Regions from separate parts of the Thalassospira sp. GB04J01 genome, predicted to be linked through region 2. Evidence: riboswitches for the same ligand, from Rfam matches in the RefSeq annotation. Region 2 holds a riboswitch; the other holds the start of a gene.
The links. A riboswitch is a leader RNA that binds a small molecule or an ion and turns the genes downstream of it on or off. The one in region 2 is predicted to bind cobalamin.
Positions count from the first base shown of each region.

Region 1: linked by a shared signal. The riboswitch ahead of AMM48_RS17705 (DUF4198 domain-containing protein) and the one ahead of AMM48_RS20045 (ABC transporter substrate-binding protein) in region 2 are both predicted to bind cobalamin.

Region 1 covers NZ_CCDX020000015.1:410,425-426,418, reverse strand. Annotated here, with positions in the region: gene AMM48_RS17745 (hypothetical protein) at 95-1,582, opposite strand; gene AMM48_RS17740 (DUF4198 domain-containing protein) at 1,795-2,580, shown strand; gene AMM48_RS17735 (hypothetical protein) at 2,651-3,331, shown strand; gene AMM48_RS17730 (MFS transporter) at 3,338-4,786, opposite strand; gene AMM48_RS17725 (ABC transporter ATP-binding protein) at 4,809-5,537, opposite strand; gene cbiQ (cobalt ECF transporter T component CbiQ) at 5,521-6,318, opposite strand; gene AMM48_RS17715 (cobalt ABC transporter permease) at 6,315-6,929, opposite strand; gene cbiM (cobalt transporter CbiM) at 6,922-7,623, opposite strand; gene AMM48_RS17705 (DUF4198 domain-containing protein) at 7,641-8,438, opposite strand; cobalamin riboswitch at 8,607-8,816, opposite strand; gene AMM48_RS17700 (DUF924 family protein) at 8,967-9,509, shown strand; gene AMM48_RS17695 (glycosyl transferase family protein) at 9,595-10,659, opposite strand; gene yaaA (peroxide stress protein YaaA) at 10,696-11,469, opposite strand; gene AMM48_RS17685 (peptidylprolyl isomerase) at 11,664-11,984, shown strand; gene AMM48_RS17680 (DUF1491 family protein) at 12,062-12,412, opposite strand; gene AMM48_RS17675 (peptidoglycan DD-metalloendopeptidase family protein) at 12,413-13,222, opposite strand; gene AMM48_RS17670 (hypothetical protein) at 13,309-13,794, opposite strand; gene AMM48_RS17665 (DUF599 domain-containing protein) at 14,006-14,683, shown strand; gene AMM48_RS17660 (MFS transporter) at 14,759-15,946, opposite strand.
Region 2 covers NZ_CCDX020000019.1:134,958-150,951, reverse strand. Annotated here, with positions in the region: gene rsmD (16S rRNA (guanine(966)-N(2))-methyltransferase RsmD) at 1-254, opposite strand, end outside; gene AMM48_RS22535 (pseudouridine synthase) at 261-2,075, opposite strand; gene AMM48_RS20085 (gamma-glutamyl-gamma-aminobutyrate hydrolase family protein) at 2,072-2,794, opposite strand; gene AMM48_RS20080 (nucleoside deaminase) at 3,093-3,545, shown strand; gene AMM48_RS20075 (Rrf2 family transcriptional regulator) at 3,562-4,035, opposite strand; gene AMM48_RS20070 (class I SAM-dependent methyltransferase) at 4,190-4,822, shown strand; gene AMM48_RS20065 (glucan biosynthesis protein D) at 4,895-6,496, opposite strand; gene AMM48_RS20060 (Atu4866 domain-containing protein) at 6,732-6,998, opposite strand; gene AMM48_RS20055 (SDR family oxidoreductase) at 7,113-7,847, opposite strand; gene AMM48_RS20050 (AraC family transcriptional regulator) at 8,089-8,946, shown strand; cobalamin riboswitch at 9,027-9,231, shown strand; gene AMM48_RS20045 (ABC transporter substrate-binding protein) at 9,461-10,492, shown strand; gene AMM48_RS20040 (iron ABC transporter permease) at 10,549-11,523, shown strand; gene AMM48_RS20035 (ABC transporter ATP-binding protein) at 11,520-12,356, shown strand; gene purD (phosphoribosylamine--glycine ligase) at 12,391-13,674, opposite strand; gene xseA (exodeoxyribonuclease VII large subunit) at 13,791-15,485, shown strand; gene AMM48_RS20020 (M23 family metallopeptidase) at 15,485-15,994, shown strand, end outside.

The DNA.
Region 1 (15,994 bases), on a different contig from region 2:
ATGCCAGTCAACCTATTTACGCTTACGTCACCATGACACGTCCGATGACGGCCCTAACGACAACGTCGTGGTTCTGGCCCTCTATGGCGCTGTGTTAATCCCGCGTGTTCAAAAGCTCGCGAACATATTCAAGGTTGACGGCAACAAATTGCGGTCCCTCGTAGCGTTTCCCATCTGTAATCGCGCCGGGCCACTGATCCTGATGACCTGTCCAAACGTTGCCATCGGGCATCGGGATCGCAAGGTTGCTGTCATATGGCATTTGATATGCGCAACGCAGATCAAACCGCCCGGTCAAACCATCCTCAAAAAGCGGCGTTTGCGCACTTCTTGGATCGCCAAGCACCCCCGGATATCTGTCAAAAACGGCTGGGTAGGTCACATGGTTTGCCAGATCGCCGGAAAATATCACCGGCAAAGGCCCAGATGCAGACAGTTGAAGGCCATCGGCATCGCCAAAAAACGGCTGATCGGCGGGCATAAAGTCGGGGGGCAAGGCAGATGGATCGGCATGTTCAATCGCGTTGCGCGCATTGATCAAACCGCGTGTTGTGCCCTTTTTGATGTATTTCTGACGCAGGAAAAAGCTGTTGTGAAAACAGGCTGATATGAAGTCAGGCTGCGGCACTGAACCGCCTTTGCCCAGCTTAAACACCGCCCCGCCGTTATATTCATCGCCTTCGGGTCCCGGGCGGCTATCGAACCAGCAGATATTGCCAAAATAGTACCAGAATCCGCCGCGCACACCGTCCTGTGAAAACAGTTTGTGGCAGTTGTAAAACCGGTTGCGCCCAATCCACCAGCCAACGGCGGTGGCTTCGGGTTCGACCGGATTGTCACGTATATAACTGAAATTATTATCAAAAATGCGAACGTCGCGGTTAAAGCTGCCGATGGGGGCCGCAAGGTTTTCGGCGGACACATCCATCCGGACGCCATTGTAACAATCGCGAATGTCATTGCGCGCGATCAGGACGTTGCCTGTGATGTCATCGGCCCCGAAAAACGCGCCATTGAGATAGCGAAACGGGGCTTTTCCATCGGGATGAATGTCACCGTCATGGATGTCATCCCAACGAATGCTGCGCCAGATGGTTTCATCCTGTGTCCAGCGACATTGCGTAATTTCAATGGCTTGCGTTGTGGCACCGTTGGCATACACCGCATAGGTGCCCGCCGTGATATCAAGCCTGGTGAAACACAGATCATGGCTGTTTTCGATATAGACCGCACTTGGCCAGGAGCGGATGATCGACAGGTTCTCGATCCGGATATGGGCGACATCAATCAGCTTAAATGCCGCGAACCGGTCGCGGCCGGGATTATTCGCTGAAACTGAATAATCCGGCTGATTATTCACTTTTAGTTGCGATCCGGTATCCCCGCGCAGGATGATCGGAGCACCTTCGTGACCGCTTCGTGGGAAAACCAATGGCTCGGAAAGCGGGTAATCCCCTGCAACAAGCCGTATCAGGTCGCCCGGCATGCTGTCCTTGACCGCCATATCAAGGGATTTGGTCAGTCGCCATGCGGCATCAACCCAGCATTCCTGCGCGTTTGGCGACACATATACAATCCTCATACAATTCCCTTTCGCAGCACATCCTGTGATTTTGCAAGCACGATACCGTAAAACCACCAAATGCAAAGTGTGATTGATGCAGGGCACTGACGGTGACGTCGCAAAATATCAATTCATACCTTTTGCGTTTTTGTATGATTTACTTTATTTCAAAGGGCATAGAACGATCTGAAATTGTTCGCGTAAAAGACTTCATAACAAAGGATTGCACAATGTCCCTGCCCTGCGGCTTTTTACCCAAACTTGCCCTTACTCTGGTCTTTAGCACTGCGGTCGTAGGCACGGCACAGGCGCATTTCCAGAAAATGATTCCGTCGGCCAATGTGGTCGATCAGGACAGCGGGACACAGGTGACATTTGATCTGACCTTTACCCATCCAATGACCAATGGCCCGGCGATGGAAATGGTCACACCGTTGCAGTTTGGTGTGCAGCACAATGGGGAAAAAACCGACCTTATGTCGTCGCTGACCGCCAAGACGGTGGATGGCAAGGGCGCGTTTGACGCCAAGACGACCATCAAGGCGCCGGGGGGATATGCCTTTTACCTTGAGCCGGTTCCTTACTTTGAGCCCGCAGAAGGCAAATACATCATTCAATATACCAAAACCGTTATTGATGCCTTTGATGCCGGGGAAGACTGGGACCAGATGGTCGGTTTTCCGGTTGAGATCGAACCATTGACCCGCCCGTATGGCATCTGGACCGGCAATGTCTTTTCCGGAATGGTGCGCCACAATGGCGATCCGGTCCCGTTTGCCGAAGTCGAAGTTGAATATGCCAATGATGGCAGTGTCACCTTGCCCAACGCGACATTCGCCACCCAGGTGATTAAGGCCGATGCCAACGGCATTTTCCATTACGCCATGCCAAAGGATGGCTGGTGGGTGTTTGCCGCATTGATCGAAGACGGCACGATGGCCGCCCCCAACAGCGAAGAACAAGTTCCTGTCGAGCGTGGTGGTGTGATCTGGGTGAAAACCGACGCAATGAACTGATTGGCGTGAAATGCGGGCAGGTTCCTGCCCGCTATTTTCCGTTGCGACATCCATAAAACAGGCAATCTCGATGACCTCACCCTATCGCAAATTCTTAAGTCTCCTGACCTTTCTGCTTGTTCTGCCGGTTGGAATGGCACAGGCGCATAACTTAAATGTCTTTGCGATCAGCGACGGCGAAGTGATTGAGGGATATGTCTATTTCACCGGGGGCACACGGGCGCGCAATGCGACTGTCACGTTGAAAGACGGTACTGACACCGCCCTTTTGACAACCACGGCCGACAGCGATGGCAGTTTTGCCCTGCGCGTCAGCCACCGGGCCGATTATGCCGTTTTCGCCGATACAGGGGATGGGCATATTGCAAATTTTGCACTGCCCAAAACCGAGTTTTTAGAAACCCTGCCCGAGGCAACAGATGGCGACGCCATCACGGTTAGCGCCCTTCATGACGCAGCACCCTTGGCCGATACCGCCCCCACGATTGCGCCGACCAGCACAGATGAAGACAGCGATGCCGTTTCGGGTAACGTTGCGGGTAACAATATCGGTATCAAGGGGCTGTCAGAAGGTGATTTGACGGCCTTGATCAATCGGGCGGTTGCGCGTCAGGTCGGGCCGCTGCGTGCCGAGGTCAATGCCTATCGCAATGATGTCCGCATGTCCGACATTCTGGGCGGGATCGGCATTATCATCGGGATTTTCGGTGTCGGCGCCTGGGTCCTTGCGCGCCGTCAGAGCAAGGCATAAGCGTTACTAGACCTGTTCGCCACTTTCGACCGGCCAGCGGCTGTGATGGCTGTCGATCACAAAGCGATGCTTGTGCGTGACCGGCGGGTGGAAATGTTCGTGGCGATGGCGTTCATCATCGTCAGAATGCGCATGAGCATGATCATTGGCATCCGCCGCATGGGTTTGGGTTCCCGGGTGTGCATGCGTATGGTGCGGATCATGATGGTCATGGGGATGGTCATGCCAAAAGCCCGGATGGCTGTGATGAATTTCCAGCGGATCCTTGCGCGGCCAGACTGAAACGGCCAACCCGACCCCCAGCAACGCCATGCTGCCCGACGCCAGAAAGGCAACGGATAAATCAACCAAGCCGCCCAGCCAGCCGACCATGGCATAGGCCACCAACCAACCACCATGTGACAGCGCAAAGTTTGCCGCAAAGAACGCCGATTTATCGCCGACTGCAGCCGAACGTTGCACCAGCCTGCCGCCCGGTGTTTGAGCAAATGTTGTCCCTGCCCCGGCAATGGCCCAAAGAATGGCATAGAAAACCGCGTTATCAAACCCGAGCATCATGTTGATGCCCCCAATCAGCATCGCCCCGGCGGCAAACACGATCCCTGACAACATCAATCTGCGTTCGCCAAGCAGGTCAATCACCTTGGGGATTAGGAAGGCGGCACACATCGACCCCGCCCCGGCACATGCCAGAAACACCGTCGTCATGATTTCGCTGCCGCCCAGTACCGACCGGGTCAAAACAACGGTGTTAACGATGATCATTGCACCGACACATGACACCGCAAAATAGACCGCAAGCAATCCCCGCAGGCGCGGTGTTTTAAGATAGGCCACCAAGCCAAATAGCGTGTTTTCATAAAACCCGTCGACCCGGTCTGTCTGAGCCGCAGCGGGGATGTTAGCGCTAACAATCAGGATGGCGGAGATAACAAAGGTCAGGCAATTGACGATAAACAGGCTGTCAAATTGCCAGACAAACAGTAAGGCCGCGGCGACAGCCGGACTGGCAAGGTTTTCAAGGTCATAGGCAAACCGGGCATAGGACAGCCCCTTGGTATAGGTTTTTTCATCATCAAGTATTTCGGGAATGATGGCCTGAAACACCGGCGTAAACCCGGCCGATGCCGCATTGATGACAAACACCAGAACAAAAATCTGCCAGATTTGATCAACGAACGGCAGACAGAGAACGATTGCGGCGCGCAGCACATCCAAACCGACCAGCCACGCCCGGCGCGGTACCCGATGGGCAATACCGCCCGCGACCGGCGCAATCAAAAGATACGCCACCATTTTAAGCGCCAGAACAGAGCCCAGAACAAGCCCGGCGTCCTCCCCGGCAAGATCAAATGCCAGAAGCGATAGTGCAACCGTGGTCAGGCCCGTCCCCACAAGGGACGTGATCTGTGCGCCAAACAAGTGGCGAAAGGCAGAAACAGAAAAAGGCGACATGGATGAAACCATTCATCAAAACTTACAGAGCGGCAGATGCGTTGGCGTTGGCTTTGACTGTGTCCTGTCCACGATCAGCGGCACTGCATTTTGGGGCGGAACGATCTGATAGCTTACCGCCGCGAAGTTCGAGTGTCCGGGTGGCGAGTTTGCGGCGGAAATGCGGGTCGTGTGAAATCAGGATCATGGCCTGCGGTAGACCGCGCAGGATTTCTTCAAGCCGTTCGAGGTTTTCTTCGTCCAGCGCATTGGTTGGCTCGTCGAGCAGCAGCACATCGGGGCGCATCGCCAAAACAGCCGCCACCGACACCAGCCGTTTTTCACCGCCAGATAGTTCATGGGTGATGCGTTCGCGCAAATGGCGCAGATGCAGTTGATCAAGAACGTCATCAACAATTGCCAGTGCCTCATCGCGGCTGGCGCCAAGGTTGAGCGGGCCAAAGGCGATGTCTTCGACCACAGTCGGACAAAACAGCTGATCATCAGGGTCCTGCACAATGAACCCAACCCGACAGCGCAGATCATGAAAATCGGCTTCTTGAACACGTGGCAGATCAAATGCCGATATCCGACCATGATGCGGTTTGATCAGGCCAACCAGAATGCGCAAAAGCGTGCTTTTCCCTGCCCCGTTCGGACCGGTGATAAAAAGCCGTTCCCCGGCATCAAGGGTCAGACTGACACGATCAAGCACCTTTTGCCCGGACCGATAGCCGTACGAAATATCGTTGAGTTCAATAAGCGAAGACATACATTCGATCCAACAGGACAAGTGCGCCAATCATGACGCCAAAACCAACGGCCAGTATGACGTCGCGGACCTTGAATTCCAAATGATCAATCATCGGGAAATGGCCACTAAAGCCACGGCATTTCATGGCCTCAAGCACGCGTTCCGCCCGTTCAAGGGAGCGGACAAGCAGCATACCGAAAAGATAGCCTATCGAGCGATAGGTATGGAATGTGTTACGCGCCCGAAACCCGCGCAGCTTCATCGCCATGCGCAGCCGGTGATATTCGTCATGCAGCACAGAAATATAACGCACCGTAAACATCATCAGATGCACCAGTGCCGCCGGACATTTCAAGCGATACAGGGTATGGCCCAAAGCCACCGGCGACAGGCCAGACAGCAAGCTTAGCATCATCAGGACAACCGCATTGGCCCGCACACCAATCAAAACCGCATGCATCAGGCCTTCTTTGCTGGCATCCGCCCCCAAAAGCGAAAACATCGGTGTGCCGGGTGTTGTAAAGGGCAACATCACCAGCATCACGATGATAAAGCCGTCCATCGCCGCCATGCGCTTTAAGGTCAAGCGCAGGGGAAGATCGGTCAGAAACACAGTCCCGAGGGCCACCAGAAATGCGCCAAAGGCAAATTCAACCTGATGCAAAGCCACCACCATCACAGCAAACAGGCCTGCCGCCACCACGCGCACACGCGGATCAAATGATCCGACAAACGACGGCGCAGTGCCGCCGCTTGCCTGTACGCCCAATGGCTGGTCATGCCCGAAAAGATGGCTCATGCTTGTTTATCTTTGGCTCTCAGACGGCGTGCTGCGATGTAATAGGCAATTCCGAAGAACCCGAATATATAGCCAATCCCGCCAAGAATCGATTGAAAGTCATTCTTTTCCTTATAGGCGGTAATTTCGCGGCGTAGCGGACGCAACTCATCGCGCACGATGGCCGCAATCAAGATTTCCTGTTGCTGGGTGATTGCAACATCTCCGGGAGCCGTATTGGGGCCATCACCGGTCCCTTTGGCCGGTTCACCCGTGTTTTGCGCAAGCTCATCGCCCGCGAGAACCGATGACATTTCAGAAATATCAAAGACAGTCTTGGCAATATGGCCCGCACCAAGATCGGCGCGAAAGACATGGTTGACCTGACTTGTCGGCGTATAGGTGAAAAAGCCGTCACTGTCGGTTTTGGTCTGACCAAGCTTGTTGCCCTGCGTGTCGAACACCTCAACCACTGTGTCGGCGGCCATGTCGCCATTGGAAAAGCCGATTTCGCCTTCGATATCGGTGCCACTGGCAAAAACAGATGCAATGACCTTATGGGCCTGAGCCTGTCCGGTTGCGGCAGCCAGAAGGAGTACCGTAACGGCCAGCACGGATAGAGATTTAGCCATTATTGGCCTCGCTCGTCGCCGGTGTCACTTGTGCGGCTTGCCCGGTGGCGATTGGGTACGGCGCATCATCATAGACCCGGTCATGAGCAGAGTCAGAGGCCCGCATCAGTTCCGGCTTCACCTTGCAAATCAGGTAAATGGCGGCGGCTGAAATCAGACCTTCGATGATCATGATCGGGATATGGGCAAAGAACACAAGCTTGGCGGCTGGTACGAAACCCTCGCCACTAAGCCCCAATGAGATCGCCACAAAGACGGTCGTTACCGCGATCGAAGACGCCCCGGCAATCCCGCCCCAAATGGCGGCGGTTGTCGGTGAACTTCGTGTGACCAAACCACGAAACGTCAACCCGATCAGCACCGCAGGCAGTGCAATATTGACGGTATTGACGCCGAGAACCGTCAAGCCGCCAAAGCCAAAGAAGACCGCCTGCAACAACAAGCCAACAAACAAGGCGGGAAACGCGGTCCAACCCAGCACAAGCCCGGCCAGACCGCTCATGATCAAATGCACACTGCTTGGACCAACCGGCACATGAATAAGGGATGCGACAAAGAAGGTTGCCGACAGCACGCCAGTTGCCGGAATTTTATCAATCGGCAGTTTTCGCAGGCCAAGACCGAGGCCCGCAACGGCAAGAACACCCCCGCCAATCAAAACTTCAGGAGCCAGTGCCCCGTCAACGATATGCATCTAATTTTTCCCTACACCTATTTCACATCATAGGCGCGAACCCACAGGACTGCATCCTGTGAAAGTTCTTTATCCTGATATTTCTTATCAGGACCACTGCCCAGCGCGGCAAATCCCCAAAAACCGGCCTTGGGAACGCCGAACGTGAAATACCCATTGTCATCGGAAATGGCGACAATCGCACCGCCCGGCATCGGAGATGCGGTTGGTTCTTGCGGTTGGTTATTGGCCATATCGGGTTCGGCCGCCATATATTCGATTTCAATTTCGGCCCCGGCAACCGGTTCACCTTCGGACAGGACACGACCGGTGAAGGTGGAGCCCGCAACAATATTGGTTGGACGGTTAAGCGGGACAATTTCGGTTTTCAGGCCTTGCGCATCCATCCAATCGGTCGGGATTTCATTGCGGTTGACGTAGGATTTGGTGATCTGCTGGATATAGATATCCTCGCTTTCCTCATAGTATGGCTCGGGCACCACCACCATGACGTAGTCACCACTACGTTTAAGCGTCAATGTGCCGTCATATGCCGCAGCACTATTTTCAGATCCCTTGAAGATGATTGGGGAAAGCGTTGATTTTAAATCAATATTTTCACCGCGATGCACCGCATAAAATTCAAGAGGTTCGCCCATATCCATGACATGGCCGTTCTCAAACGGGTGCCAGAAAATCAGTTTGACGGCGTGATCACCAGCTTTGGTGACATTGACTTCAGGTGTGTAGACCAACTGGAAATGCGCCTGCGCAGAGCCAGAGGCCAGTAAAGTACAGACTGCTGCGACAGCAAGCCTTAAAGGCGTTTTCAACATAGTATCGTCTCTTCCAAAAACGATGTGCGCATGGCAACGGCCCAACGCACAGGGTTAGGACAAGAACGATAGGATGGCTGGAAGCAGATGTCCGGATCGATAAAGAAACCGCATTTTCCCTGCAACCTGACGCTCACCCCGGCGTCCAACAGTTTCACATCAACCAATGTGTGGCTGATGGTCGAAGGCAGGTCTCCTGGCTCGCGGTTTTAAGAACATTGCGCCTTCCCGGTCATCACCAGTGGCATGTGCAACGTTCAAGACCGCTTACAGTTGCGGGGGCAGCCGTGGCATTGCTTAAGGGACTTTCCCACAACGCACCACGTTCCCTTTTAAGTCGATCTGATAAGGATCGACACCCAAGACAGCGTCATATTCCATCGGCGGTGATGGGGTGTCAACCATTACAATTCATACTTTTCAATATTTCGTCATACATCCGCAGAAAACTCGACGTTACGTCTTTGCCCTACTAAGATCAGCCAAACTTCAACACCCACAATCTCAAGAATAAGGGGCGGATGCGTTATGACACCTGAAACAGTTCTGGTTTTCTGGTTTAAGGAACTTGAGCAGAAGCAGTGGTTCGAGAAGGATCTGGCACTTGACCGTCACATCACCGAACGGTTTGCCGATTTCCATGCGGCGGCCAGTGCGGGGGAATTTTATCGCTGGCGCAAAACCGCCCATGGGCGTCTGGCGGAAATCATTGTTCTTGATCAGTTTTCACGCAACATGTTTCGCGACAGTCCTGCATCCTTTGCCACCGATACACTTGCCCTTGTTCTGGCACAGGAAGCGATTGCCGCAGGGGCAGACAAGAAGATTGTAAAACCCGAGGAACGGGCATTTTTGTATATGCCCTATATGCACTCGGAATCCGAGGCAATGCATGACATTGCGATGGAACTGTTTGATCAGCCCGGTCTTGAAAACAACCTGAAATTTGAAATCAAGCACAAGCAGATCATCGACCGTTTTGGTCGCTACCCGCACCGCAATGACATTCTGGGCCGGACGTCGACAGATGACGAACTGGCGTTTCTTAAAGAACCGAATTCTTCGTTCTGAGCATGAAAAAAGGGACGGTTGCCGTCCCTTTTTTGATTTCTTTCTGGTGCCGTGCGTGACGACATAAGGGTCAGATCAAAACGCCCTACCCGACATTTTTGTCGCGCACATCCCACCAGCCATCGATCAGCGCTTCGGCCTCGTCGATATAATCGGCCTTACCGGCAAGGAACGCGCCCATGGCGGCACTGCCCTTGATGCGCGCAATCGCAGGCGCATCATCGACATCGCCCCGCCAGACATCGAAAAAATGCTTCAAGGTTACCGGGCTTTGTTCTTCGATGTCTTTTTCGGTCCGGGGCAGCAAGGCAGGCCAGCGCACATCCCCGAGTTCACCATTATCGAGCATACGCAAATCGACATGTTTGAACGGGGTGCGTTCGGCCTCCCCGCCACCGCCCTTGATCACGCCAATACGCGGCAAATCAAGCAGTTTCCCGGTTTCACGATGGACATCAAGAAAGGCCGGGTGAAACACGCCAAGGAATGCGGCGCGTGCCTGCAGCGGGTTTAACAGACGCAACAAGGTGTTGACCGGGCTGCGCAACCCCAACAGCGGCCGCAGACCAATCAGTTCCTGTAACTTCGGATGCATGTGGCGCAGCGGAAGATAGGCAAACCCTTGTGACGCAATGTCAGACCGGGCTTCTTCGGCGGACATCGCCACCGGCAATTTAAGTGCCTTGACCGCTGTTTCAGTGCCGACACCATTCACAAGATGCGAATTATAGCCATGCATCAGGACCGGCACGCCGTTTTTCGACAAAAGAAGTGCGGAAAGAACAAACCACGGCAAGCCACGCGACCGACCCGCCGCATAGGACGGCCAATCCAGCATGGGACGGCCTTCTGCCTCGGCTTCGGGGCCATCATCGGTATCAAGGCGGGCGGCCTTGCGCACGGCCTCGATCATCCCGGCCAGCTCGTCGGGGGTTTCGGCCCGATAGCGCAGCATCAGCAAAAACGCGCCAAGCTGGATCGGTTCGACCTCATCGCGCAGGATCATTGAAAAGGCGTCAAACGCCTCTTCGCGGGTCAGGCTGCGTGAGCGGCCCGGCCCGCGGAAGAAAGTCCGCAAATAGCCAGAGAACGGATGTGCCTCGGGCAAGTGGTTTTCTTCCTCGAGCTGTTCAAGATGCTCGTCGGTCATTTCTGTCACCGAATTTGTTGCCAGTCTTGTTTGTTATCAGTCATGAACGCGGGTAAAGACCCACTCGGTTTCTGTCGAAAGATCATCCTGATAGCCATAGCCATCTACCGCGAATTTCTTAAGACCTTCGGGGGTCTCAAGGCGATTATCGATCATAAAGCGCGCCATCATACCGCGTGCACGCTTGGCCGAAAACCCAATAACCTTGGCAACCCCGGCTTTGACCTCTTTGAAGACCGGGGTAATGACCGGCCCTTCAAGGGTTTTGGTCTTGACCGACTTGAAATATTCGTTCGATGCCAGATTGATCAGACTGCGGTCTTTGTGGCCATCGGTCAGGCTGTTAATTTCGCGGGCAATTTTATCGCCCCAGAAGGCATACAGGTCTTTGCCGCGTGCATTGGCGAGCTTTGTACCCATTTCAAGCCGGTAGGGCTGCATCAGATCACGGGGCTTAAGCAAGCCATACAGTCCAGAGAGCATCCGAAAATGATCTTCGGCCCAGTCGATATCCTTGGCCTTCATCGTGTCGGCATCAAGCCCGACATAGGTGTCGCCGCGAAAAGCGAACATTGCCGGTTTGGCGTTGGTGCGATCAAAAGGCCGTGAGAAATGCGCAAAGCGCTGATAGTTAATATCCGCCAGATTTTCACTTATCCCCATCAGCTTCATCAAATCGCGACGGCTTTTTTTGCGAGCAACTTCAATAAGCTCCTCGGTGTCATCGAGAAACACAGGTTGGGAAACAGCCATTTCTGGCGCATCTGTTTCGAAATCCAGTTTCTTGGCCGGGGACACAACAGCAAGCATCTATCTGCCTCTTCTCTTTCATCTCTGATCATTTTGTCGTAACAAGCCACAAGGCATGGTCAATGTCTAGGGTTCAAGCCCATGTACAGGCGTATACGGCTGTACATGAATTTGGACCCTGGGCCTTATCCATAATTTCTAATCTTGCATAAAACCCGCCAAACGCAAGCCATTGGCGGATGAAAGGACCCATTATGAGTGAACAAGTTCGCGCGTCGCACATTCTTCTGATGTATGCCGGTTCGGCACGCTCGACCGCCACCCGTACCAAAGAAGAAGCCCTGACTGAAATCAACGGTCTTAAAGATCAGGTTGCCAACGGTGGTGATTTCGCAGAGCTGGCCAAAGCCAATTCCGATTGCCCGTCCGGTCAGCAGGGTGGCGATCTTGGCTTCTTTGGCCGTGGTATGATGGTTCCGGAATTTGATGCGGCTGCTTTCACCATGGACGTTGGTGCGACTTCTGATGTGGTTGAGACCGATTTCGGTTACCACCTGTTGCAGCGCACCGCCTAAGGCGACGCCCTTACAGAGACGCATTTATAAAGGTCGGCACAATGTTGCCGGCCTTTTATTTTAACCGATAGCGGCCCTTAAAAATCGACAATTGGTGCATCAAGTTCATATTCGCCTTTGTGGTCTTCGACCTCCAGCACCCAGACATCGCGGTCAAAGGCGACCTGTTTGCGCCAGTATTCGTCACAGTTAAATTCGGTTTCGCGGCCCCCGTCGGGGCCGCCGGCGACCTGCATCCAGCCCATATCGCCATCAAGGGTGGTTACGCGCGAATAAACAAAGCAGCCCGCAGCAAAGCGGTTGAGCTTGACCAGTACAGCCCCGGCGTCTTCGTTGCCCATATGGGCGATCATGGCGATGATGGATGATGACTGGCAAATCGCGATTTGACCACGCACCCAAAGGCCTGCTTTTAAACGGGGTTGCATTTACACCCCTTCCCGGCTGGCGGTGACATTTTCGGGCATCTGCAACATCAGGTTCGGGTTCGGGCAGATGTTTGCCCAGATATCCCACTCGGACGGTTTGGCAGCCCCAAAGAAATCGCCTTCGCGGTCGAGCATGTCAAAGATGATCTGAAAATGCAGATGCGGAATCCAGTCACCATTGATCGGGAAATTGCCAAACTGGCAGACAAGATCGCCCTTTTTGAAGGCTTTGCCCTTGTGTAATCCGTCAAGCGATTCAGCGCTTAGATGACCATAAAGGGTATAGAACCGAATGCCGGGTTCGGGGGTATGTTCGAGAATGATGGTCGGGCCGTAATCAAGATGCAGGTTGTTGTCGGCAAAGCTGTGCACCACACCATCCAGCGGGGCAAAGACAGGTGTCCCCGCCGGGGCGAACAGGTCAATGCCCAGATGCTGGCTGCGCGCTTCGCCGTCGGTCTTGAATTGATCGGACTGATAACACACGCGGTCTTCGCGGTAGCGCCCGATGCCGACCGGCGCATGGGCGTTTGCCAGTTGCTGCCACATGATGTCGGTCTGGTGGGCCGGGTCACTGGTGTTGCCGATCACGACATCGCCCTCACTCGAAAAATCATAGACGATTTTCGGGCAGGTTTTCAGATCACATTCCATCACCGCACCAAAATCATCGGCGTGATCGACAATCCATTGGCGCAAGCGTTCTGCATCAGGCATGGCTTCCTGGCCGCTTGCATGGCGATCAAGATAGGATTGAAACCGTTTGGTCGCATCTATTGGCATCTGAGGGGGCGGCATCTGGGCGGTCACACGCGTGGCTCCAAAACAGAAAAAGGCGGGGTGTTACAGCCCCGCCTTTTGCCTACATATATTTCGCCGTAACGGCAAGCCATTGGTTACCAGTTGGTGACTTCATATTCGCACGACACATCATCATCGTCGGTGTCGGTCAGCGCGACCGTCAAACGGCGCATCTGCGGGTTGAAGCGTTTGATGAAGTTCAGCAACAGCAGGGCTTCTTCGGACAGCTCGCCAGCGTCTTCATCATCTGCGTCAAGTTCGCACAGCTCAACCAGTTCAAGGAACAGCGCACCAAGGGCGCGTTTGACATCTTCGCCGCCCTTAAGCCCACCGGTCAGCTCGCCCAGTGGGGACAGGTCGAGTTCAAGTTTGCGCAGATCGCGGCTCATCTGGTTGATGGCGTCTTCGTCGAGCACCATTTCAGCGGCAATCATGTGGGTGCCGACTTCGTTGATGTTCATAAAGCCGACAAACTCGAACAGATCGTCCTTGGTGCGTCCGTCTTTCAGCAGTTTTTCGGTATGAGATTCGAAATCATCGAAATCAATGTCTTCGCCAAGATCGTTCTCGAGTTCGCTCATGTCACTCTCCAATGAAAATTTGCGCTGCTGATACTCTGAATTGCGGCAAAACTCAACCCGAAGCGGCAATATGACCATCAGCTATGCACATGGAACATCCCGACGATATGGCCCTCAGACCAAGCATTGCCAAAGAAGATTGCGAAGAATGCCTACATGTCAGTAGGATATAGGCCAATACGCGCCAAACATCCTTTTGCATGGATCAAATATGCCCGAATTTACCGTTCTTGATGTTGTTGCGATTTGCTGGGCGTTTGCCTGGTGGATTGGCTATACGATCTTTGCCGATGCGGGCCCGCGCAGGCGCAATTCCATTTCGGCCCATATGGCGCGCAATCGTCATCGCTGGATGGAGCAAATGCTCCAACGCGACATTCGCATGGTCGATACATCAATTGCCGGCAACCTGATTACGGGCATCAGCTTTTTCTCATCGACGACCATTCTGGTTCTGATCGGTCTGGTCGCCTTGCTTGGCTATACGCAAAAGGCGATTGAGACTGTCGCCACCCTGCCCTTTGCCGCGGTCACCACGGCGGGGGTTTGGGAATGCAAGGTGGTGCTGCTGGTGGTGATCTTTATCTATGCGTTCTTTAAGTTCACATGGGCGTTTCGGCTGTCGAATTATTGTTCGATCCTGATTGGGGCGGCACCGGACCCAAGCGATCCGGATGCAGCGCGCGCCGCCGCCCGGGCAGCACGCATGAGCATGATGTCGGCCCATAATTTCAATCGCGGCATTCGCGCCTATTTCTTCGCACTGTCCGCCCTAGCATGGTTTTACCATCCGGTGGCGTTTATCGTCTGTGCGGCATGGGTGACACTTGTGCTGTATAACCGTGAGTTCCGGTCCCATGCGCTTGAGATTCTGACCGGGCATCATTGATCGGGCGTATCGGCCTTCTGAACGCACAAAGGGCCGCTGATGCGGCCCTTTGTCGTTTAATTGTGCTTTTAGAGTTTAAGCCATCTGTCTGGGGCGGCGCAGCGCATAGACCGACACCACAAGCAAAACCAGACCAACCGGCAAGGCCGCACTATAGAGCAAGGTGATCCAGCCAGACGCGGCATAGATCGTGCCTGCCGACAACGACCCGATGGCAACCGTGCCAAATACGACAAATTCGTTGATTGCCTGCACCCGGGCCTGTTCGGACGGACGATAGTTTTCGGTCAGGAATGTCGTTGCCCCGACAAACATGAAGTTCCACGCGATACCAAGGATCACCAATGACACCCAGAAGTTGGCAAGCAGATCCTCACCGGACAAAGCAACCGCCAGACAGACGAAATTCAAGATCGCCCCGGTCTGAATGACTTTAAGCGCGCCAAAGCGTTTGATCAGATTGCCGGTAAAGAAGCCCGGCGCATACATGCCGACCACATGCCACTGAATGATAAAGGCGGCATCACCAAACACATAATCACAATCAAGGATCGCAAGTGGTGTGGCGGTCATAACAAAGCTCATTACGGCATAGCCCAAGGCACCGGCAAAAATGGCGATGATGATTGCGGGCTGGCCAAGAACGGTTTTAAGCGCACGTGCCGGTTCGACATGTTTGACACCGCGCGCATCAGGAAGACGCAATTGGCCAATGGCAATGATCAATAAGACCTGCAATCCGATCAGCGCGACAAAGGTGCCAAGGAACGGTACGGTTTCAAACCAGTCACGGGCAAAGCTGGCCAGATTGGGGCCGATAAAGGCGGATGCCAACCCACCGAGCATGGTGTAAGAAATGGCGCGTGCACGAAATTCCGGCGGGGCTGCCTCAGCCGCAGCAAACCGGTACTGCATGGCAATGGCGTTGCCAGCGCCGATGCAGGCGCAAGCCACACACAAAAGCCAGAAGTTGCTGTAATACACTGCCCCCATGCCAGACAGCGCGCCCAGCATGGCAATGCCTGAGCCCATCCAGAACCCGAAACGACGGCCAAATTTGGCCATCACCATGGCCGAAGGTGCGGTCATGGCCATCATTGCAATCATCATGAAGGCAATCGGCAGGGTCGAAAGCGACTTATCGGTGGCAAGTGAATAGCCGATAACCGCGGCGACCGTAAAAATCAGGGACATCGCACTGGCAGACAGTGCGACGCATAAGCTCAAGAACATAATGTTCCGGCGAACTTCCGGGCTGGACATTTGGGGCTCCCTTCTGGCGGTGGTGACGCGCCGTTATTTGGTTTTGTA
Region 2 (15,994 bases):
CCGCGATCGGTATCAAACAAAACCGCCTTGCTTGCCCCGCGTGAAATCGCTTCAAGGCCCAAGGCCCCCGATCCGGCATAGGCATCAAGGATCACGCCATCAAACAGCGGATGGAAATCATCCTCATACCAGCGCGATGCATGCGACAGGATGCTAAAAAGTGCTTCGCGTACACGATCAAGGGTCGGGCGTGTTTCACGTCCTGCTGGCGGGGTTAGAGCCCGGCCGCGATGACTGCCACCTACAATCCGCATGTTCGATTAGTCCTTCTTGCCGCGTGGGCGGTTGCCTGCGGGTTTGCGGCCGGGGGTGCTTGTGCTATTGCCTGAACGACCGGCTGGTTTGCCACCCGGCTTGCCGCGACCGCCCGCGAACCCGGCACCATCGCGCCGGCCGCTGTCACGGGCATTATCGCGAGAACCGCCACGTCCAGTATCGCGCCCACCATCACGGGTAGTGCTGCCCCGTGGGCCAGTGCCACGTGCACCGGTGCCGCGTGAACCCCCGTCACGGTTTCCGGCGTCGCGTCCGCCACTGTCGCGTCCGCCATCACGGGCATTGCTGCTCCGTCCGCCGGGACCGCCGCGTGGACCTGTGCCGCGCGCACCGCTATCGCGGTTTCCACCGTCTCTACCACCAGAATCTCTGCCACCATCGCGTCCAAAGCCATCTCGGCCACTATTTCGCCCACCGTCTCGACCGCCATCACGGCCACGTTCGTCTCTGGCATCGTCACGGCCACGACCATCTCTGGCATCGGAACCAGCAAATCTGCCACGACCGGGTTTGTCAGAACCAGACGTTCCACCGGAAGCATAGCGTCCGCGTCCCTTGTCGGTCGGACGGCCCGAACTACGATCATTACGATCATCACGGTCGTCGCGTTCCGGACGGGCGTTGCTGGCCGCCGGTTTTCCGCGCCCGCCGGGACGTGGGGCTGCGCCGATACGCGGCTTTTCCGAGCGCGACGAAGCACTGCGCTTATCATCACGCGAGGACCCACCACGAGGGGCATCATTGCCACGACGGTCATTGCCGCCATCACGATCCGCCTCGTTGCGGTCACCCTCGGAACGATCCGATGGGCGTCCATAGGAGCGACCCGCCCCCGGACGGCCAAGGCTTGGACGGCCTGCACGGCTATCGCGCTGCTCGTCATCGGTGCCATTGGCATTGGCGTTCGGGTTTTGGCCCGGACCGCCTTGCTGGCGTTTGCGCTGTGCGGGTTGGCCAAAAACAGTGCGCGGTGCTTTGGGGCGCGATGTGCCGCCACGTGCCACGGATTTCTTTTCTGAAACCTTGCTGTAATCACCCTTAAAGAACGCAGCGAGCTGTTCTTTCATCACCTTGCCGGTGATTTCTTCGCAATCACCGGGGGCAAGGCTGCCCAACTGGAACGGACCATAGGACACGCGCATCAAACGGGTGACCGGCCAGCCAAGATGTTCCATCACGCGGCGGATTTCACGGTTCTTGCCTTCGCGCAAGGTCACCGTCATCCAGGCGTTGGAATCTTTTTGAACATCAACCTCGGCATGGATCGATCCATAATGCACACCATCAACGGTGACACCTTCTTCAAGCTGTTTAAGCTTTGATTCTTCAATGCGGCCATGCACACGTACACGATATCGGCGCGCCCAGCCGGTTGCCGGTAGTTCCAGATAACGGGCCAATTCGCCGTCGTTGGTCAGCAACAGCAACCCTTCGGAGTTCAAATCAAGCCGTCCGACTGAAATCACACGCGGCACATAGCTTGGCAGATGTTCAAATACCGTATCGCGGCCCTGTTCATCGCGGTGGCTGGTGACCAGTCCGCGTTTTTTAAACAGACGCCAAAGACGCGGTTTTTCTTTTTCCGGCAAGGGTTTGCCGTTGACGTAAATTTCGTCGGCGTCGGTGACGGTCACGGCCGGGGTATCAAGTACCTTGCCATTCAGTTTCACCAGACCTTCTTCGATCATACGTTCGGCATCGCGACGCGAACACACACCGGAACGTGCAATGCGCTTGGCAATGCGTTCGGATTTGGTGTCTGCATCATTATCTTCTGGGGTCGGGGTCTGGTCGCTCATGTGCGGGCCTCGGAAATCAGGGCGTCGAAAATCTTCGCATCGCCCGAACTGATATGAAATTCGGGATGCCACTGGACCCCGAGACAATAACGGTATTTCGGATGTTCAATGCCTTCGATCACGCCGTCAGGCGCGACCGAGTTAATGATCACATCCGGGCCAACCCCCTCAACCGCCTGATGGTGGGCGGAATTGACCGAAAGCGTTTTGACGTCGCCAACAATTTTGGCAAGCAGTGTGCCCGGTTCAACCGTGACATCGTGGCCGGATTCATCACGCGGATTGGGCTGTTCATGCGCCAGCGCGTTTTTGACACTATCAGGAATGTGCTGGATCAGCGACCCGCCAAGGATCACGTTAAGCAATTGCTGCCCGCCACAAATCCCCAGAACCGGCATATCACGTTTAAGTGCACCTTCGGCCATCGCCCATTCAAACTTGGTGCGGCGATCTTTGGTGACAACCGTATCATGGACTTCTTCTGCGCCAAACAGGGTTGGCGAAACATCAAACGCCCCGCCGGTCACGACCAGCCCGTCAATCAGATCAAGCAGATCAGGCACAAGGTCAACCTCATGGGGCAGGGGCATTGGAATGCCACCGGCTTGCGCCACCGCACCAGCATAGTTTTCACGCAGCGCATACCACGGGAATTTCGAATAACCGCCCGGTTCTTCGGAATCGAGTGTAATACCAATGATCGGCTTGCGCGTGGTCATGTCGGGTGCAACTTTGCTTGTGGTAATGCTAAGGCGAATAATTCTTGGCGGAAACTACCCTTGCAACCGCGTAAGGGCAACGGCAATTCACGCCGATGGTCTATGCGTTGTGTGCAAAGGCCAAACTGGCATCATCTAACGGACGATCCAATGATGATCTCTTGACCGATCCGATGCGAGATTGCACTGTCATATGGGTTCAGACCCTAAACGGGCCCTAACATCAAGTAAAAACAAACGCCGCTTTGGCAAGTTGTGCCGCTTGCTCCGTGCAGTGCATGATCGGGATGGAAAAATCATGAGCGCAGACAGCTTTATGGACATGGCCCTTGAAGAAGCCCGTGCCGCCGCCCGTCGCGGTGAGGTGCCGGTGGGGGCGGTTCTGGTCGATGCCGATACGGGCGAAGTCCTTGCACGTGCAGGCAATCTGACCGAGGAACTTAACGATCCGACTGCGCATGCCGAAATCCTTGTCATTCGGGCGGCAGCCGGGGCTAAGGGCGAGCCAAGGCTTCCCAATTGCGATCTGTATGTCACGCTTGAACCCTGCCCGATGTGCGCCACGGCCATTTCTTTTGCCCGTCTGCGTCGGGTTTATTTTGGGGCCTATGACCCAAAGGGCGGTGGTGTTGACCACGGGCCACGCGTTTTTGAAAGCTCATCATGCCATCACCGTCCCGAAGTGTATGGCGGTATTGGCGAGATTGAAGCTGGTAAATTGCTGAAGGATTTCTTTGGCAGCCTGCGCTGATACCTGGCATCGGGGCTTAGGGGATTTTGCTGGCATCAAACCGGTAATCATCCGGATTTAAGCCAAGTTCTTTCATCCGGGTTTCATAATCACGGGCAAGATCGGCCATTGTGATTGCCGAAAGCGCGCTTAGAAACGTTTCTGATGCGCCGCGCAGCGCTTCGGCGGTGGCCGCATTGGCGGCCTGTTCCATCAGACAGTGCGATTCTTCGTTGCCACAGCCCAACGCAAAAATCTTTGGCGCGCCAAGCGCGTCATAAATCCCGGCAAGGGTAATGTCTGACAGCGGTTTGGCCAGAACCCAGCCCCCGCCATGCCCCTTGGTCGAGGTGACAAATCCCTGATCGCGCAATCCGGCCATGGTGCGTCGGACAACAGCCGCATTGGTATTGAGCATCCTGGCAAGCAGATCGGATGTTGCCGGCTCCGTCATCTGGTCAAGGTGCAAAAGAGCATGCAGCACGCGGGGCATGCGGTTGTCTTGACGCATCAAAGGGCTCCTGTTGGTCGGTCGATCCTGTCTGATCTTTAACACATGAAACAACCAAAGATACATGAAATTGACAGATGCAGCAAATCATGTAACTTATAATGATGCATGATTTGTTTATCAAACCGCACTGTCACTTTAGTTGAGGCATGACATGAACATTGATCCGAAAATGGACCCGATAGAGTTTTGGGAACAGCATTATGAAAAGGCCACGTCCGAAACCAGCGGTCGGCCAACGGCGGTGCTGGAGAAATTCGTAACTGACCGGACTTCTGGTGCTGCGCTGGAACTTGGATGTGGCAAGGGGGATGATGCGGTCTGGCTGGCGAAAAATGGCTGGGCTGTAACCGCGATTGACATTTCTGCGACCGCAATGGGCTATGCGCGCGCCAATGCGGTGCGCAACGGTGTTTTGGAAAAGATCACATTTGATCAACGAGATCTTATGACCGACTTTCCAACGGGAAGCTTCGCGTTGGTGACCGCACAGTTTCTTGAATCCCCGGTGGTGTTTGCGCGCAATTCGATCATCAACTGTGCATCGCGTCTGGTTGCGCCGGGGGGATTGCTGTTGGTGACGTCGCATGGGTCGGTGCCATCATGGTCATGGGAAAAGCCCGATAAATGCTACCCAGAACCAAAAGAGGCGCTCGAAAACCTAAGCCTTGACCTGACTGAATGGACGCAGATCTGCGTCGATAACCTAGACCGTTTGGCAAAGGGTCCGAACGGGGAAGAAGGCATGGTGCTCGACACGGTCATCGCCCTTGAGCGCAAAGGTTAACTGGCAAACCTTAAATGCAAACGGACCGGCATCGTCATGATGCCGGTCCGTCGTATTTCGGTATGTAGCGACCTAGCCTTGCTGCTGGTTGGTAAGTCCCGGCAGATGCTGGAACATCCAGGTTTCGCTTAAGGGTGCATCATCAAGTTTCAAATACATGCGCAAATCAACCGGATCGGTGCCGGTGGCCTTAAGGTCGAACGCGGCCCGCCAGATCCTTGTATCCATGATCGGTTCGATCTTGGTGCGCACAATCTCGCCGCGCGAAGTCGAAACGATGACTTCCGGGAACTCGCCATATTCAAGGGTGCCCAGAATATCGCCTTCGAACTCGACGGAAAACTTGATCTCGTCTTTGGGGCGGTTCGTACCCGGTTCCCCACCACGACCCATGCGGGTTGCGGTGACCTTGGCCAGTTTTTCAACCGGGAACGGATTTTCAGCCTGCCAGTACAAACGATATTTGAACTGATAACTGTTGCCCGCCTTGGCTGGCTCATCAGGCACCCAGAATGACGCAATATTGTCGTGGATTTCGTCATCGGTCGGGATTTCAATCAGCTGAACAGCGCCCTTGTTCCAGTCTTCAAGCGGTTCAACCCACAGGCTGGGACGGCGGTGATAGCGCACCCCATCAAGATAATGGCTGACCTCACGGTCGCGCTGCATCAAACCAAAACCACGTGGCGTGTGATCGCCAAAGGCGGAAGCGCGGATGACTTCGGGGTTATTGAGCTGTCGCCAGATACGTTCACCACTGCCGGTCCAAAGCTCCAAACCGTCAGAATCATGGACTTCCGGACGCCAGTCAAACCGGAATGACTTGTTCTGTTCTGAATACCAGAACATGCTGGTCAACGGCGCAATGCCAAGACGTTCGATGTCTTTACGGATAAACAGGTGCTTTTCGATGTCCATCGTGACCCCTTTGCCACGATAGAGCAGGAATTTATACGCACCCGTAATGCTGGGCCCATCGAGCAGGGCATAGATCGTTACCGGGTCTTCGGCCGATTTGGCAGGTTCGATGTAAAATTCGCGAAAATCGGGGAACTCTTCGGGTACGGATGTGGCGGTATTGACCGTGATGCCACGTGCGGACAGGCCATACTGGCCTTCATCGCCGATGGCGCGGAAATAGGATGCACCAAGAAATGCCGCCCAATCCTGGGTTTTCCAGTCATCGCGTTCAAGGTTCTCATGCAGGCGGAATCCGGCAAAGCCGCTGTTGTCGGACAGTTTGCGCGCGATGCTGTCTTCGGGCATATCAAAGTAATCCGGACGATAGACAACTTCACGCGCCGCCCCGTCTTCAAGCAGATACATATGCACCGGCTTGGCGAAATACATGCCCAGATGGAAGAACGTCATCGGATAAGTGCCCGACCCATCGGCAAACGGCGAATGGTCGCGTTTGTAATGCAGCTTTCCGTGGGTGTCGTAATCGATTTTACCGACAATCTCGGGATCGGGTGCGATGGGGGCAACATAGTCCTTTGTTGCCATCGTCTGCGCCCGATTGATCAGTGCGTCAAAATCAAAGTTCTGCGCTTCGCCCAGTTCAAGCGTGTCGTTCGCGGCCATTGCCGCCCCAAACATCGACATGCCCGGCAGGATGACACCTGCGGCGGCCACGGATTTCAAAAAACGTCTGCGTTCCAAAGAAGTTGTCATTCACCAAGTCCCGTTTGTCGAATATGCCGGAATAATACCTGACAGTGTGGAGGTAATCGGGACAAATGATGGCAAATTCAAGGTCGTAATCACTGCATCTTATGCATGACACTCCGCAGGAACGACATTTCACAAGAAAGATCGATACCGCCGGGCGATATCGATCTTGGTGGAGTTGCGATACTTGAAGTAAACGTGACGACAGTTGCCGGGCGGTTGCGGGTGCGTGCTGGGATCAGTTGGTTTGATCTTGGCGAAACATCACCATGCCGCCGTGATACAGCACATCATTTTCAAAATATCCATCGGCGGTAAAACCGGTGTCATCCTGATAGGTGACGTAGTTTCCCGAAATTTGATAATCGCCCTGATAGGCCGATTGTTGTGTTCCGCGTGCCTCGTCATAGCGACCGTCAGAACGCAACTCCTGGCGGACATACCCATCCTCGGTGACCCACATGCCGACATAAGGATGCGGTGACGTTTGTAATGCTGTGTTCATCTCTGTCTCCTGCGGGAAGGCTGCTGATGGTGCGAACACCATCAGCAGGAGTATCAAACGTGATAAGAAAACGTGACGTCTCATGATGGAAGCCTGCGTCTTGGTTCGAATTAGTTAGAATGCCGACGCGGTTGGACGGACGATGACTTCGTTGACGTCGACATCTGCGGGTTGATCAAGCGCGTAAAGAACAGCACGTGCAATGGCATCCGGGGAAAGGGCAATTTGACGGAACTGCTTTAGCATTTCCTTGCCGGTTTCATCCGTGATGTCATGACCAAGTTCGGTTTCGACCACACCCGGTGAAATTATCGTCACGCGAACATTTTCGCTTTCCTGACGCAGTCCTTCGGAAATGGCCCAAACGGCATATTTGGTCGCACAGTAAACGGCGGCACTTGGTGCGACGACATGGGCGGCAATAGATGCGGTATTGATTACATGCCCGATGCCCTGTTCCTTAAAGATCGGAAGGACCGCGGCAATACCATTCAAAACGCCGCGAATATTGACGTTGATCATATTGTCCCATTCGTCGGTTTTAAGTTCCGCCATATGGGAAAGCGGCATGACACCAGCATTGTTAAAGATCGCATCTACACGGCCAAACATGTTCTTTGCATGATAGACAAGTGCTTCGACACTTTCGCCGTTGGTGACATCGACCGCGCGCGCCATTGCTTTGCCACCCGATGCTTCGATTTCGGTGGCAAGTTGGTCAAGTCGTTCGGTGCGGCGCGCACCCAGAACGACGTTTGCACCACGGCTGGCCAGAAGTTTGGCGGTGGCTTCGCCGATACCGCTGCTGGCACCGGTGATGATAACGGTTTTGTTTTCGACGTGATTGATTGGGTTCGGCATGACATCCTCCGTGTGTTTGTGTCATGGCCTTACTGTGTCGTTTTCGATGCGTTTGATGAATACACAGAACTCGACATCGATTGCCTAATCCTCCAAATCCGGTTTGAGGTGCTTTGCGGTACGGTTTCGCGGTGTATACTGGGGTCACTGAAAACAAAGGGTTTGGGTGATGGATAACTTTCAACGGCTATGCCATTTAATTGACAAATACTGTGAACCGGATGGGGCCGTGCGCACCGCGGTTGAACCGGTGTGGATGTATCGTTCGACCGGCCCGACCCTTAAGGTGCCAACGATTTACAGGCCCTGTCTGTGTCTGATTATTTCGGGTGCCAAGGAAGTTACGCTGGGTCAGGAAGTCTATCGCTATGAGCCCGGACAGTTGCTTGCGGCATCGGTGGACTTGCCATTGGTCGGGCATGTGACCGATGCGACACCTGATCGCCCCTATCGCAGTTTGTCTCTTGATCTCGATGGGAAAATTCTTGGTGACCTGGTTGCCTGTATGGATTTGAACATCGGGGCCGATGGCGACAGTTTCAGGGGCTTGTTCGTCGAAGAAACATCCGAGGGACTTGTCGATGCGGTCTTGCGTGTCGTTGAGCTTCTCGAACACCGAGAAGAAATACCGGTGATGTTGCCGCTTTTGATGCGCGAAGTGCATTATCGCCTGTTACGGACTGGGCAGGGTGCCTTGATTGCCCGTCTGGCGATGGGCGGCAGCAACATGCAGCGGATTTCAGCCGTGCTGCGTTTGATGAAAGACAACTTCCACAAGCCGCTACGGGTCGATGAGCTGGCCAGTCATGCTAATATGAGCCCGTCTTCCTTCCATCATCATTTCAAGCAGGTGACCGCCATGAGCCCGCTGCAATATCAAAAACGCCTGCGCTTAACGACCGCCCGGCAAATCATGTTGGCCGAAATGAAGGATGCGGCCAGTGCGGCCTATGAGGTGGGATATGAAAGTACATCCCAGTTCAGCCGCGAATATGCCCGCATGTTTGGGGCGCCACCGATGCGTGATATCTCGACAATTCGAAGCCAGCCCTCAGGGCATGAAGTGGTAGAGCCCTCCGTTCATTAGTAGGTCCTAGCCCTAGGTACGCCAGATGCGCATTTGCCCTGTGTTACCCGTAATTCGCTTGACGGGTACGGGGGGCTGTGTGACATCCTATTTGAGTTGGTATCCGAAAGGATAAAGGGAATTCGACGCAGCCATGCCGATGGTAAGGCTGTCAACCGAAGCTGCCCCCGCAACTGTAGGCGGTGAGCACTTTTCTGATCAAAAGCCACTGGGGTTTACCCTGGGAAGGCAGAAAAGTGTGACGACCCGCGAGCCAGGAGACCTGCCAACATCACGACACTGGACCGGGCGGGGTGCCCCGGAAAATGTCGGCCATGTGTTACGGTCGCTGGCAGGATATCAATCATCCCGCCCTTTCTTTGGCCCTGATACCGTCCGCCATTTCCCGACACTTTTGCCAGTCCATTGACGACAGGAATGGTTGTGTTGTGTTATAACATAACAAGTGTTGATTTGGGATGTTCGGTTTCAGGAAAAGTCTCCTTGGCCGTCATATCCTTGGAAAGGGTACAAAGTGATCACATTGAACAAACATGTTCTTGCAGCCGGGGTGTTTGCTGCGGGACTGGCATCTGTTTCACAACATGCATCGGCAACGGATTATCCGCTGACCTTGAAAAATTGCGGTCGTACGGTGACCTTCGATCAGGCGCCAACACGTGTTGTTTCGCTTGGACAAAGCAATACCGAAATTCTTTATATGCTGGGGCTGGCCGACCGGGTTGTCGGGACGGCTGTATGGTTTAATCCGGTTGCCGAGGAATACCGCGACGCCAACGCCAAAATACCGCGTCTTGCCGATAATGATCCCAGTTTCGAAAGTGTCGTCGGACAGAAACCCGATCTGGTGACCAACCAGTATCAGTGGCATGTCGGCCCGAATGGCGCGGTGGGAACCATTAAACAGTTTTCCGAGCTTTCCATTCCGGTCTATACCGCGCCCGCCGATTGCGTGGGCAAGGACAACACCACCGGCGGCGATGGCACGCGCCTTGATGCGTTTTCGATGGATTTGATTTATCGTACGATCACCGAAATGGCGCAGATTTTTGATGTTGAAGAACGCGGTGCCGAACTGACGGCGGACCTTCGTGCGCGTGAACAGGCGGCGCGTGATCGCGTCAGTGACGTTGATGGTCGTGGGATCAGTGCCCTGTTCTGGTTTTCAAGTGCGGAACTTGATGTTGATCCGTTTGTTGCCGGGCAAAAAGGCGCACCGGCCTATATCGCCAATGTACTGGGCGTGAAAAACGTCATCGACAGTGACGATGAATGGCCAAAAGTTGGTTGGGAAACAATTGCACGATCCAACCCCGACATCATTGCGATTGGCAAGATGGACCGTCGTCGCTTCCCGGCCGATGACTGGGAACTCAAGATGAAATTCCTGCAATCTGATCCGGTCACAAGTCAAATGAATGCGGTTAAAAATGATCATGTGATCGTCCTTGATGCGTTGTCGATGAACCCGACGATCCGCACGATCAACGGCATAGAAAAACTGGCCGCCGCCGTTGAAGGCTTCCATACGGACGCCAGCAATTGATCGGTCTGCTTTCACTTGCCTTCACCAACCGCATCAGCGCGACGCTCGTCGCGCTGATGCTTCTGTGCGTGACACTGGCGTTTGCCGCATCAGTTGGTGAGACGGCCATTCCAATGCAAACCGTCATCAATACCATTGCCAATCATGTCTGGAATGCCGGGCATGAGGTTGATGTCATTGATGCAGGCATTGTCTGGAATTACCGGTTAAGCCGTGCGGTGGTTGCGGCCAGTTGCGGGGCATCATTAGCGGTCGCCGGTGCTGTATTGCAGGGCTTGCTGCGCAATGCGTTGGCCGATCCCTATTTGTTGGGGATTTCGGCCGGGGCATCGACCGGGGCGGTCAGTGTCGCAATCCTTGGATTGGGGGCCGGGGTACTTGGGTTGTCGGTCGGGGCCTTTATCGGGTCGCTGGTGGCATTTGCATTTGTTGCCTTATTGTCGCTGCAGGCGGGCAGGGGAACCGGGGCGATCATTCTGGCCGGTGTTGCCGGATCGCAGCTTTTCAATGCGATGACCTCTTTTATCGTGACCAAATCTGCCAGTGCGGAAGAAGCCCGTGGGATCATGTTCTGGTTGCTGGGCAATCTAAGTGGTGTGCGCTGGCCGGATGTCTGGTTGGCCTTGCCGGTGGCCATTGTTGGTCTTGTAATCTGTTTTGGCTATTCGCGTGCCCTGGATGCCTTCACCTTTGGCCGGGATTCAGCCGCGTCCCTTGGTGTGCCGGTCCGGCGCGCCTATGTCGTGCTGATTGGCTGTGCCGCCCTGATGACGGCTGTGATGGTCAGTATTGTCGGGTCTATCGGGTTTGTTGGCTTGGTGATCCCGCATGCCGCGCGGTTTTTCGTTGGCACACGCCATAGTGCTCTTTTGCCGGTATCGGCCCTTATTGGTGCGCTGTTTCTTGTCTGTGCCGATGTTTTCTCACGCATGATTGTGCCGGGTCAGGTCCTTCCCATCGGGGTGATCACGGCTTTGATCGGTGCGCCTGCCTTTGCCCTGATCCTCTGTCACGGAAGGGTCCTTCGATGAGCCTTGAACTGCAAAATGTAGACTGGCAAGCCGGGTTCAAAAAGATCATTACGGATGTGACAATTGCGGTAAAGCCCGGCGAGTTCCTTGGCCTGATCGGGCCGAACGGTTCGGGTAAGACCACATTGATGTCGGTTTTGGGCGGCCTTCGTCGACCATCGCGCGGCGATGCCATTTTGGATGGGCAGGCGTTAAAAAACATCGGGCGGCGAAATCTTGCGCGACGCATCGGATTTGTCGAACAACAGGCCGACACCATTGACCGGATCACCGTGACCGAGGCGGTGTCGCTTGGCAGGACGCCGTACCTTAGTCTGCTGTCCCCGTGGTCGGAAAATGATGACGCGGTGGTGGACGATGCCCTCGACGCGGTCGATATGCGATCAATGAAAGACCGCATGTGGCATACGCTTTCGGGCGGTGAGAAACAGCGGGTCCATATCGCCCGCGCACTGGCACAGGAACCGGAATTTCTGTTGCTTGATGAACCCACCAACCATCTAGATATCCGACATCAATTGGGCATTCTTGAACTGGTCCGAAGATTACCGGTAACAGTGGTTGCGGCCTTGCATGATTTGAACCACGCGGCGATGTTTTGTGATCGGATCGCGATGATGGATGGTGGTAAATTACGCGCGATTGGCACCCCGCAAGATATCCTCATACCAGAAAACCTGCGCGATGTGTTTGGCGTTTCGGCAACGGTGGAACCCGATGATATCCATCCGGGGCGCTGCATGATCCGATATCATGCAGGGAACGCTAATGCAGACGTCGTTTCGGATTTTTCGGATATAAAGGCGAACATAAAAAAAGACCGGATTGCGTAAATCCGGTCTTTTGAAAATGCGATGGTGTGGTGGCTTATTTCTGTTCGCGGGTCACTGCACGCCAACCGATATCCCGGCGGCAAAAACCATCTTTCCAGTCAATTGCATCAACCGCCTCATAGGCGCGTTTTTGCGTTTCGGTGACAGTCGCACCGCGTGCGGTAACCCCCAAAACACGACCACCCGTCGCGGTCAGCTTATCACCAGCCATTTTGGTTCCGGCATGCAGCACCTTGACCTTGTCCATGGCATCCGCCGCGGCAACGTTTTTGATCTCGGTGCCTTTTTCATAAGATCCCGGATATCCTTTTGCCGCCATGACAACCACCATGGCGGTTTCCTCATACCATTGCGGTTTGACGGTATTAAGCGTGCCACTGGCCGCCCCATCAAGGATATCAAGAACGTCTGATTTAAGTCGTGTCATCAGAACCTGACATTCCGGGTCGCCAAACCGAATGTTATATTCGATCAGTTTCGGATTGCCCGCGTCATCAATCATCAGACCGGCAAACAAGACACCCTTGAACGGGTGGCCTTCGTCGGCCATGCCCTTAACCGTGGGAACAATGATCTGTTCCATGACTTTGGTTTCGACGTCCTTAGTGAAAACCGGGGCCGGGGAATAAGCACCCATGCCGCCGGTGTTGGGGCCAGTGTCACCTTCGCCAACCGCCTTGTGGTCCTGTGCGGCGACCAGTGGAATGACGTTTTCGCCGTCACACACCGCAAAGAAGGATGCTTCCTCACCGACAAGGAATTCTTCAATGACAATTTCCGCACCGGCATCGCCAAACTTGCCACCGACCATACATTCATCAATCGCAGCAAAGGCTTCGTCAATTGTCATACAAATGATTACGCCCTTACCAGCAGCAAGGCCATCGGTCTTAACGACAATCGGCGCGCCGTGTGTTTTGACAAACACCTTGGCATCATCAGGGGTGGTGAAACGGCCATAGGCGGCGGTCGGAACCCCGAACTTTGCCACCATGTCCTTCATGAAACCCTTGGAACCTTCAAGCTGGGCGGCGGCCTTGGAACAGCCAAACGATTTGATCCCGGCGGCATCAAGTGCATCGACAAGGCCGGCAACCAGCGGGGCTTCGGGACCAACCACGACCAGATCAACCGCGTTGTCCTTGGCAAACGTCACCAGACCGTCGACATCGCCATCGGAAATCGTCACGCATTCGGCCGAATCCGCGATCCCAGCATTGCCCGGTGCGCACCAGAGTTTGGAAATGCGCGGGCTGCGCGCAATGGCCCAGCACAGTGCGTGTTCGCGTCCACCGCCGCCAACGACCAGAACCTTCATGACTTTATCCTTCGACTTGTCCGATTGCTTGATGGTCCATGCGTGATGAACTAGGCTTGTCACCAAACCCACCCCGCTAGATAATTTATGCGGGCTTTTAGCATAAAGTGCCCTTGATGACGCAAGATTTGTTCGACCCTTTTGCCCCGGTTCCTGAAACGCCCGCGAAATCGGGAAATGCGCCCGAATTTTCGGTGTCCGACCTGTCCAACGCGTTAAAGAACACCGTTGAAGATGCCTTTTCGTTTGTGCGCGTGCGCGGTGAAATTTCCGGGTTCAAGCGTGCCAGCAGCGGCCATATGTATCTGGCCCTTAAGGACGACAAGGCGGTTCTGGACGGGGTCTGCTGGCGCGGGCAGGCGGGTAAACTTGGCCTTGTGCCCGAAGACGGCATGGAAGTCATCGTCACCGGACGGCTGACCACATTCCCCGGACGGTCAAAATACCAGATTGTCATCGAAACGATGGAAGTCGCGGGCGAAGGCGCGCTTTTAAAGCTTCTCGAAGAACGTAAAAAGAAGCTGGCGGGCGAAGGCCTGTTTGATGCGGACCGCAAAAAGCCGATCCCGTTTTTGCCCGATGTCATTGGCATTGTCACATCGCCGACCGGGGCAGTGATCCGCGACATCATGCATCGCCTGCGCGATCGTTTTCCGCGCCGGGTATTGTTGTGGCCAGTGCTGGTTCAGGGAAATGGTGCCGCCGAACAAGTGGCCGAAGCTGTGCGCGGCTTTAACGACCTTTTGCCCTATGGCCATATTCCGCGCCCTGATGTGTTGATTGTCGCACGCGGTGGCGGGTCGCTTGAAGACTTATGGGCCTTTAACGAGGAAGTGGTTGCTCGTGCGGTGGCCTATTCTGACATCCCAGTGATATCGGCGGTCGGCCACGAAACTGATACCACCCTGATTGATTTTGTCTCCGACCTGCGGGCACCGACCCCGACCGGGGCGGCGGAAAAGGCGGTGCCGGTGCGTGGTGACCTGATTGGTCAGATCGAAGAAAACGGATTGCGGTTGTCGCAAGCTGTTCGCAGATTGGGTGTGGAAAAGAAAACAGCGCTTGAAAGTCTGGCGCGGGGTTTGGGCGATCCCAAAAGGATGCTCGAAGAACGCAATCAGATGTTGGACAACTGGGCGGATCGTTTGCCTCGTTCGGCGGTCAATGTCGTGAGCCAAGCACGGGCGCGCCTCAATGAAACCAGTGCACGGCTGGTCAGTCCGCGCGAACAGCTTTCGGAAAAACGTGGGCGGCTTGAAAATGCCGCCGTGCGGCTGGACGGCGCGATGAAGTCGGCCGTGCAACTGCAAAAATCCCGCCTTGATCGTGCGTCTGCCGGGTTGCGCCCAAGTGACGCCAAACGCGATGTTGATCGGGCCCGCAAACAGATCACGGATCTTGGTGCGCGCATGGGTGCAGCCGTGAAAAACACCCTGACGCGTGAAGCCGAAGGACTGGCGCGCTATGACCGTCTGCTGGAAAGTTATTCTTATCGCAATGTCCTGAAACGCGGCTTTGCCGTGGTGCGCGACGGGGCGGGCAATCTGGTGGAAAAATCCGCCGATATTGTCACCGGGCACGGATATGATCTTGAGCTGGGTGATGGCGTGACCCGTGTTACGGCTGGCGATGCGACAACTGGGCCTGTATCCACGCTGACAGCCCCGACGTCAGGTGGGTCGCGTGATGGCGAAGATATGCCAGTTAATGCGGTTGCCACATCAAAGCCCGAAACGGCCAGCAAACCAAAAGCCGTCAAAAAGAAAGACCCACAACCAAAAGACGATGACAGGCAAGGGAGCCTTTTGTAATGCGCTTGGCAATCACCACCCTTATCGCAGTTGCCGGAATCTTCGCGGCCACCACAGTCAGAGCCGCAGAACCAGTCTATCAGGGGCAGTTTGTTCAGGGCGGAATTGTGTTTGGTCAAACTGACGCCGGGGATCAGGTTCTGCTAGATGGCGCGGCGATTGATACTATCGCAGTTGATGGCCGGTTTGTTCTGGGTTTCCCACGCGATTACGAGGGTCCTGCCAAACTGACGATCAAGCACAGCGATGGCAGTATCGAAAACTTTGCCTATGACATCGGCGACCGCGAATTTGATATTCAGCGGATTGATGGTTTGCCCAAGAAAATGGTCACACCTGATCCCGCCGTGATGGACCGGATCAAGGATGATTCCCGTCAGGCCCGCGAAGCGCGCACCGAACGGTTCACCGAAAAATTCCTCGAAAGCGGTTTTATCTGGCCTGCGTTAGGGCCGATCAGTGGTGTCTATGGATCACAACGGATTTTAAACGGCGAGCCACGGTCCCCA